DNA from 2 places in the Salipaludibacillus sp. HK11 genome. Region 2 is predicted to be linked to the other one. Evidence: predicted binding sites of a transcription regulator. Region 2 holds the regulator's gene; the other holds the start of a gene.
The links. The regulator LexA, encoded in region 2, represses DNA repair genes until DNA is damaged. The targets are predictions, from matches to a motif close to CGAACATATGTTCG.
Positions count from the first base shown of each region.

Region 1: the regulator LexA is predicted to act here: its motif matches at 1,912-1,925, upstream of addB (helicase-exonuclease AddAB subunit AddB).

Region 1 is NZ_CP181045.1:1,165,167-1,169,390, forward strand. It holds gene ACM26V_RS05880 (TVP38/TMEM64 family protein) at 1-422, shown strand, start outside; gene ACM26V_RS05885 (FUSC family protein) at 687-1,748, opposite strand; gene addB (helicase-exonuclease AddAB subunit AddB) at 1,958-4,224, shown strand, end outside.
Region 2 is NZ_CP181045.1:1,453,195-1,457,418, reverse strand. It holds gene ACM26V_RS07215 (catalase) at 1-726, opposite strand, end outside; gene ACM26V_RS07210 (YolD-like family protein) at 809-1,138, opposite strand; gene ACM26V_RS07205 (DNA polymerase IV) at 1,135-2,367, opposite strand; gene lexA (transcriptional repressor LexA) at 2,479-3,102, opposite strand; gene ACM26V_RS07195 (LysM peptidoglycan-binding domain-containing protein) at 3,321-3,629, shown strand; gene ACM26V_RS07190 (recombinase family protein) at 3,626-4,224, shown strand, end outside.

The DNA.
Region 1 (4,224 bases), 290 kb from region 2:
TTGGTTCAGTATCTGGCGCTATTATATCTTTTCTTGCCGTGCGTTATTTAGGGAGAAATATTAGACGAAAAAAATGGACGGGAAGAGGCGAAACCATTCAAAAAAAAATCGAAGAGAAGGGATTTTTCTATGTTTTCGCCTTGCGAGTAATTCCGGTGATTAATTTTGATTTAGTTAGCTACTTATCAGCGCTCTCGAGAATTAGTTTTAAGAAATATATTTTTGCTACGATGATCGGTATAATTCCTGGAACTTTAGCCTTTAACTTTTTGGGGGCATCTTTTGTAGAATTAAGTCCACTAATGTTTATTATTACCGGTACGATGTTTGTCGTTGCTTTTTTAGTTCCATTGATAATAAAAAAGATATTAAAAAAGAAGAAAAATATTGATTTAGATTTCCTTTCAGATAAAGAAACTTAAAATTGTTCTGTTATAAGTTTAATGAATTTAGATGAGACTATTAAATGAAATGGCATTATCAGCGGAGTTGTAACTATAATATATGCATGCTTGGAGTGATGTGCAATGCGATTTAGAATCCCCAAAGTACTTCTTATGATAAAGGTATGGTCAATGTTGAGGAGATATTTAAGAAGAAAACGAAGATGATGATTAATTTTCAATAAAGTAGAAGGAATGGTTGAGAAAAATGACCATTCCTTTATTCTTACATGAAGTAATATGTCAATTATGAACTGACTTAGCTATGACATGATGATGGAGATCTTCTAACAAATCGTGGATTGCTAATAATTCATAGAATAAAATAACCTTTCCACTTAATTGATGATCGTACTCAACTTGGTTGTGGACCGCGGAGGGCCTTGAACGAGAAAATTCATAGCGCAGATGGTTGTTTAATTCATCAATAAACTGAAAATAACTATCTCGAATAGGTAAGTCTAGATGAGTAAGCAATAATCCAAATTCGCTTTCAGCCCTTTTCAATAAGATTTGTTCATATTCAGTAAATGAGAGGTTTTTCGGTAAATATTGAAGGTTACCAAAATGTAAGACGGCTCTATGAAGAAATTGAGTCGTTTGTTTTTCTATTGAAAAACGCCGATATTTTTTTATCTTAAAGCGGTGATACCGAAGTTCTTTTCGTTGAAATTGGAGAAGTTGATCTGTCGTAGCGATGTTCCGTTTCAAATTCTCATAAGTTCCCATGTTCTTATAATGATGGTCACGGATAGATGTAAGACGCTGAAAAGATTCGTTCAGTGTTTTTTTAATTTGTTCGATGTGTTGTTGGTTCCTTAGCTCGATATTGTCCAAGTAGTCTGCAGGTAAAATAAGGACATTTACTAACGTAGAAACGGTAATACCGATCGAAGTTGTTCCTAATCGGATCAGAAAAGAAAGTAATAAATAATTTTGTAAATCAGGAATCATAGCAACGGATGTTAATGTAGCCACTAGCGTACCTTCGTATAATTTAAACTTTTGACAAAGTATAATGGTACAAGTGGCTGCAATTGTATAGGTCAGCGGACTTTCACCTAAGAAATAAACCGATCCAGCTGCAAGTGCAGCTCCTATTGCTGATGCAGGAAAACGCACAAGTCCCTTTCTGATCGAGTCATGGGTCGTCGGTTCAATCGTGACGATTGCCGTAATGACAGCGAATATGGCAGGGAGGTCGAATGCTAAGCAGATCATTGATGTTATAAAAACAGCAATTCCTGTTTTTAAAATGCGACTTCCAATTAAGGTGTTTTTGCGTAACTTAGTTTTCAAATTCATTTTGAACTCACTCCGTTTAAACGTTAAGTGTAGCTACTTTAATTATGTAACTTTGTCTTTTGTATGATAGTCCTATTGATTATAACATGATCAATTAATATATAATCTGAATTATTTATTGGAACACTATTGTGAAAACTAGATTTTTGATACAATAATAGAGCGAACGTATGATTGTGTACTGAATAATGATAGGAGGGGTGATTGGTATGGCGATTAGTTTCTATTTAGGACGTTCTGGCTCTGGTAAAACGACAAAAATGCAGACAGAAATGATTGATAAAATGAACGAAAATCCGACTGGGGATCCAATTATTTACCTAGTACCAGAACAAATGACCTTTCAAGCTGAGAAAAATCTCGTCAAAAGGATGGGCAAGGGGATTACTCGGACGCAAGTATTAAGTTTTTCAAGACTTGCTTTAAGAATTCTTCAAGAAGTAGGTGGAACTACCCGTAACCATATCGAAAAAACAGGAATTCATATGTTGTTAAGAAAAATAGTTGAACGAAAAAAACAACAGTTTCAATTATTTCAAAAAGTTGCCACAAGTCAAGGTTTTGTTGAACAATTAGAGCAAATGATAACAGAGTTCAAGCGTTACGATATAGATTCTGATGTTTTAAAGACAGAGATTGAGAGACTACAGGAATCGAATCAAGACGACTCTGCTGAACAACGGACGATAAAAGATAAGCTCCATGATATGTATTTAATTTTGTCGCAAGTGGAAATAGAAATTGCTGATAAATATATTGCGTCTGAAGATTACCTGCAACTATTGGCCGATAAAATTTATGAATCAACCAAATTAAAACAGGCGATTGTGTATGTAGATGGATTTCATAGTTTTACTCCAATTGAGTTAAATGTCCTTCGTTCCTTATTTATTACGGTGAAAGATGTGAACATTGCTCTGACATTGGATCAGCCTGTTGCAACAGTTGAAGACCTTCATCCACTTGATTTGTTTTATGAGACGGGGAACACATATAAACAGCTGTACGACTTATGTGAAGAGTTTGATTTGCCAGAAATATCAACGACGATACTTGACGAATCGAAACGATTTAAGTCGAGTGGGTTGATGTATTTAGAGAAAAATCAAAATCAAAGACCTGCGAAACCTTCAAATAATCATGAGGGAGTCCGTGTCATCAGTTCCGTGCATAGGCGAGGCGAAGTCGAAAGGGTTGCGCGCGAAATTATTTCATTAGTGAGGGACCAAGGATACCGTTATGGAGAAATTGCAATTTTGTTAAGGAATGTTGGAGAATATAGCGACTATTTCGAAACAATTTTTCAAACTGAAAAAATTCCTTTTTTCACTGATCAAAAAAGGTCTGCACTTAATCATCCTCTAGTTGAATTTATTCGTTCTTCCTTGGAAGTTATTCAGCGCCACTGGCAATATGAAGCTGTATTTCGAACGTTAAAAACAGAACTTCTCTTTCCTATGAATGGAGAAAATACTCGTGAGAAAGTCGATCAACTAGAAAATTATGTCCTTTCATACGGAATAAGAGGGAAAAGATGGTATTCTGAGAAACCTTGGACTTATAGGCGGATGGCGACCACAGCTGATAGTAATATCGATCAAACTAATGCTGAACAGTCATATGAAAAGCAAATAAATGAGTTGCGAGATTTATTAATGCAGCCACTAATTAATTTTCAAGCAAGCGTGAAGAAGTCAAAAACGGTACGTGACTATTGTCGAACCCTATACCAACTATTGGAAGACGTACAAGCAGCTGATAAACTCGAAGTTTTGCGAGATGAAGCGGTTAAGCTCGATGATTTACGAGAAGCGCGAGAGCATGATCAACTATGGTCTCAAATTATTCATTTGATCGATCAAATCGTTGAAATTAGTGGAGACGAAAAGATTAGTTTTGAGTTATTTATGAAAATGATTGAAACAGGATTGGAAAGCTTGTCCTTTTCAATTATTCCTCCAGCATTTGATCAAGTGGTGATTGCTGATATGGAAACGTCTCGTGTATCCCAAGTCCGTTGTGCATTTATCATGGGTGTCAATGACGGCGTGATTCCAGCTAAGCCAGATGAAGGAAGTCTCGTTTCGGAAGAAGAGCGAGCACATCTTGAAAAGCAAGGGTTACATTTAGCTCCAGGTGCGGAAAGACAGCTTTTGAATGAATCCTTTTTGATGTATATGGCTCAATCGATTCCACAAGAGAAACTCTATTTTACTTACCCTCTAGCAGATGAGGAAGGCCGAAGCCAACAGCCATCCATGATGTTACATCATATTCAAGATTTGTTTCCAAAGATGTCTATCGAAGTTGCATCTGGCTCTCCACTAGAAGTGAGTGAAGAACAAGAAGAACAAACGTTTATTACGAATCCACAGCAAACACTCTCTCAGTTAACGCAACAACTTCAAGGCTGGAAGCGTGGTTATCATGTTTCTAGCATTTGGTGGGAAGTGTACAACTGGTTTGTAACTAATTC
Region 2 (4,224 bases):
TTCTTGAGTTAAATTTTTTATTGGATGTTTTGGTTCCCAATGATATTTAATTAATACTCCTTTACCTTCTTTGTTGACCCATTTATACGTGTTAACCCCTGACCCTTGCATGGAGCGGTAGTTAGCTGGAATCCCCCATGGTGAGAAAAGAAACGTAATCATATGTGTCGCTTCAGGAGACTGCGAAATAAAATCAAAAATTCGCTCTCCATCCTGAACATTTGTGACTGGATCAGGCTTGAAGGCGTGAATAAGATCCGGAAATTTGAGTGCATCTCTGATAAAAAAGATTTTTAAATTGTTTCCGACTAAGTCCCAGTTACCCTCATCTGTATAGAATTTCACTGCAAATCCTCTAGGATCTCTCAATGTTTCGGGTGAAGCAGTGCCATGTGTAACAGTTGAAAAGCGAACAAAAACAGGTGTTCGCTTTCCTTTTTCTTGAAAAAGATTGGCTCTTGTATACTTGGAAATAGGTTCGTCCCCAACTGTTCCGTAAGCCTCGAAGTATCCGTGGGCACCGGCTCCTCTAGCATGGACGACTCTTTCTGGAATTCGTTCACGGTCAAAGTGACTAATTTTTTCAAGCAAATCGTAATTTTCCAAGGTTGTTGGACCCCGATTACCGATCGATCGTAAATTCTGGTTGTCCGTGACAGGGTGGCCCTGTCGATTTGTCATCGTTTCTTCGGTTTCATTTTTTGAGTGTCCAGCTTCTTCATTCATTGAATTTCCTCCCACTATGTTTTTATATTTTTACATATAGTGGTAGTTTTTCGAAAAAAGCAGAATTTATACTTTATTGCAATCATGATAACTTTTCGATTTTTTTCAGTTCTCTTACATGAATCCACTGACCGTTTATTTTTAATCGTTTCAAGTGGTGATCCATGTGGTCAATCACGCCGGTTATCTCTTGATCAAACCCGTCTCTCCAGTAGACGACGGTCACATGTAGCATATGGTTAAGCGAATCGGTGGCAATCAAACTAAACTCTGTCAAATCATCTTCCTCAAGTGAAGGTCGAGGATCTTGTTTTTTGCTTTTTTTTCGGTTACGCAACGCTTGGATGTGTTCGGGCAGCATCATCCTACTTCCTTCCCACATGAGATTTCCCCGTTTTAAATAATCGCTCATTTGTAATGGCCTCCAATTTTCGCAGAGCGTTCTAATACCTGACTAGCAGGTAATAAGGATGTTGCGCGCATTACCGCGGTTTTCCCATACTTGTTCGTAATTTCATCGGTTGTATAGCCTAAGTTGATTGATTGAGAACGATCTTGTTGAAACAAATTTAATTGGATTGATTGATCACTCGTTAAATTAGTAAGTGAGACATGCAAACGACGAATAGGTTGTTGATCCCAAAAGGTTTCAAGTAATTCACAAGCATGGCGGAAGACTTCCATCGTCATATTTGTTGGTTCTGGCATTTTTTGTTGGCGATGAAATCCAGTAGGGAGGTCGTAATTTGCCCCGGATAAACTTAACGAGACTGTTTCGGCCATCACTCCAGCCATACGTGTTCTTCGACAAACCTCTTCACATAGTTCTAATAATACGACTTTGATTTCTTTTTTTTCACTGTAATCGCGCGGCAGTGTCATGCCGTTACCAATTCCTTTTTGACTATTTGTCGATGAGAGAGAAATAGGAGAGTAATCGACACCATGGGCATTCATCCAAAGTACTTGGCCATGAATGCCCCATAGCTTTTTGATTTTATTGACATCGGTTTGAGCCAATTCACCAATTGTTCGAATCGCTCTTCTTCGCAAATGTTGCGACATTTTTCCGCCAGCTCGAAACAATTTTTCAATAGGCAGAGGCCAGAGCGTTTCTTGGATGTTTTCTTTTTTTAACCAAAAAATACCGTTCTGATTTTTTTTGGAGAAGTTATCGCATGCCATTTTAGCGAGCACTTTGTTTTCACCAATTCCGACTCGAGCAACGACTTTCAATTTGGAATAAATTTCATGTTGAACATGTTCGGCAATCTCATAAGGAGTGCCGAAGAGTTTTTGGGAGTGCGTGATATCCATGAACTGCTCGTCGATGCTATAAGGTTCGACCAAATCAGTGAAACTCTCCAAAATATCAGTAATTGTGATAGAGTTATCGATATATTCTTGCATATGAGGTGGAACGGTAACTAAGTCCGGACACTTTTGTTCCGCTTCCCATAGTCGTTCTCCATTTTTTATACCATATGTCTTTGCGAGTGGACAGGCAGCTAAGATAACACCGGAGCGCCGCGTGGGGTCACCTGATACAACTAAAGGACGATTCAAATCTTGGTAGTGTTTTGCCTTTTCAACGGATGCAAAAAACGATTGCATATCAACTAAGAAAATGACTTTTTTCATTGGTGTATTCCTCCTTCTCTTTAGAATACCGAAAAAAGAAAAGAAACACAAGAACGTTTGTTCTTATTTAGAACAAAAAAGAAAAACGGGCATAAGCCCGCTTTTAAATAACTAGTGAATTGAACGGAAAACACCGATCACTCTTCCTAAAATATGTACGTTCGTCAAGATGATCGGGTCTAGTGTAGAGTTTTCAGGTTGGAGTCTAATGTGATCTTCCTCTTTGAAGAAACGCTTCACTGTAGCTTCATCTTCGTCTGTCATTGCAACGACAATATCCCCATTGTTTGCAGAATTTTGCTGCTTAACGACGACATAATCGCCATCAAAAATTCCAGCCTCAATCATAGAATCTCCTGAAATTTCAAGAATAAAAGATTGCTCGTCTTGAACAAAACTTGCAGGTAAAGGCAAGTATTCTTCGACATTTTCAATTGCTGTAATTGGTTGCCCCGCGGTAACTTTACCGATGACGGGTATGTGTAAATACGGCGTTTCAGATATTGTATCTGATTTGTTTTCTAATCCAATAACCTCGATAGCACGCGGCTTTGTAGGGTCACGGCGAATGTAACCTTTTTTTTCTAACCTTGAAAGGTGACCATGTACAGTTGAACTTGAAGCAAGTCCAACGGCTACACCAATTTCTCGGACAGAAGGTGGATATCCCTTAGCTTTCACTTCTGATTTAATAAATTCCAAGATTGATTGCTGACGGGATGATATTTTTGACATATGAAACACCTCTTTAAAAGATTTTTATACTTTATCGTTGTTCTATTAAACGCTTGTCCAACATAGGCATGACTAAGATCATATATAGAGTACAGGAACATTATACCATGAGAACACGAGTTGCGCAAACGAACGTTCTTATCATTTCTCTTGACACGAACACTCGTTCTAAGTATAGTGGTAAGGGAACAAACATTCTTATTTGAGGTGATGATGAAATGAATCGTATTTTACGTAAAAAATTAGACGGGTCTATTCTTATTTTGCTATTATCAGTTGTATTATTTTCGTGGACTCACTTCTCTGACAGAGAACAAGAGTCAGATTATTATATGTCGTCCCAATGGACGGTCTCACAGGGTGAATCATTATGGACGATTGCAAGCAGTGCTACGAACGAGATGGGATTGACGATTGAAGAAGCAATTCTTTGGATAAAAGATGAAAATAAATTAGATGATGAAGCAATTTACCCAGGGCAGACGTTAAAGGTTCCGGTGGAGATGAAAGGTGTTGCAAAAGATTGAAGGGGATTATTTATGTAAGAGTAAGTACGGAAAAAGAATCACAGGAGTCATCGATTGTTCGACAGAAAGAGGAGCTTACTTCTGCAGCTGAAAAATGGGATATCCAAGTGATTGATGTCATTGAAGAACGGGCAAGTGGTTATGAAGTAGACCGTGATGGAATGCTGTCTGTATTGGATCGTTTAAAAGAAGAAGAGGCAAGTATGCTACTTGTACAAGATGAAACAAGACTAGGAAGAGGTAACGCCAAAATTGCTCTGATTCATCAGTTAAATAAGCTGAATGTTTCGATTTATTCTTTGAAAGATGATGGAGAACTCATTCTTTCTGAAACGGATACAATGATCTTAGATATTGTCGCGATCGTCGAAGAACACCAAAGAAAACTTCATAATGCGAAAATAAAAAGAGGCATGAAAAGGGCTGTAGAGGCAGGGTTCTATCCCCATAAAAATTTAGCACAGTCAGACAATGCTGGGGGGAGAAAGCGATTAGAAGTTCCAATTGATGAAATTGTTAAACTTAGAGGTAACGGGCTGACGTTTCATGAAATAGCGGCCATGTTAAGAGGTTTCGGTTATTCAATATCGAAAGC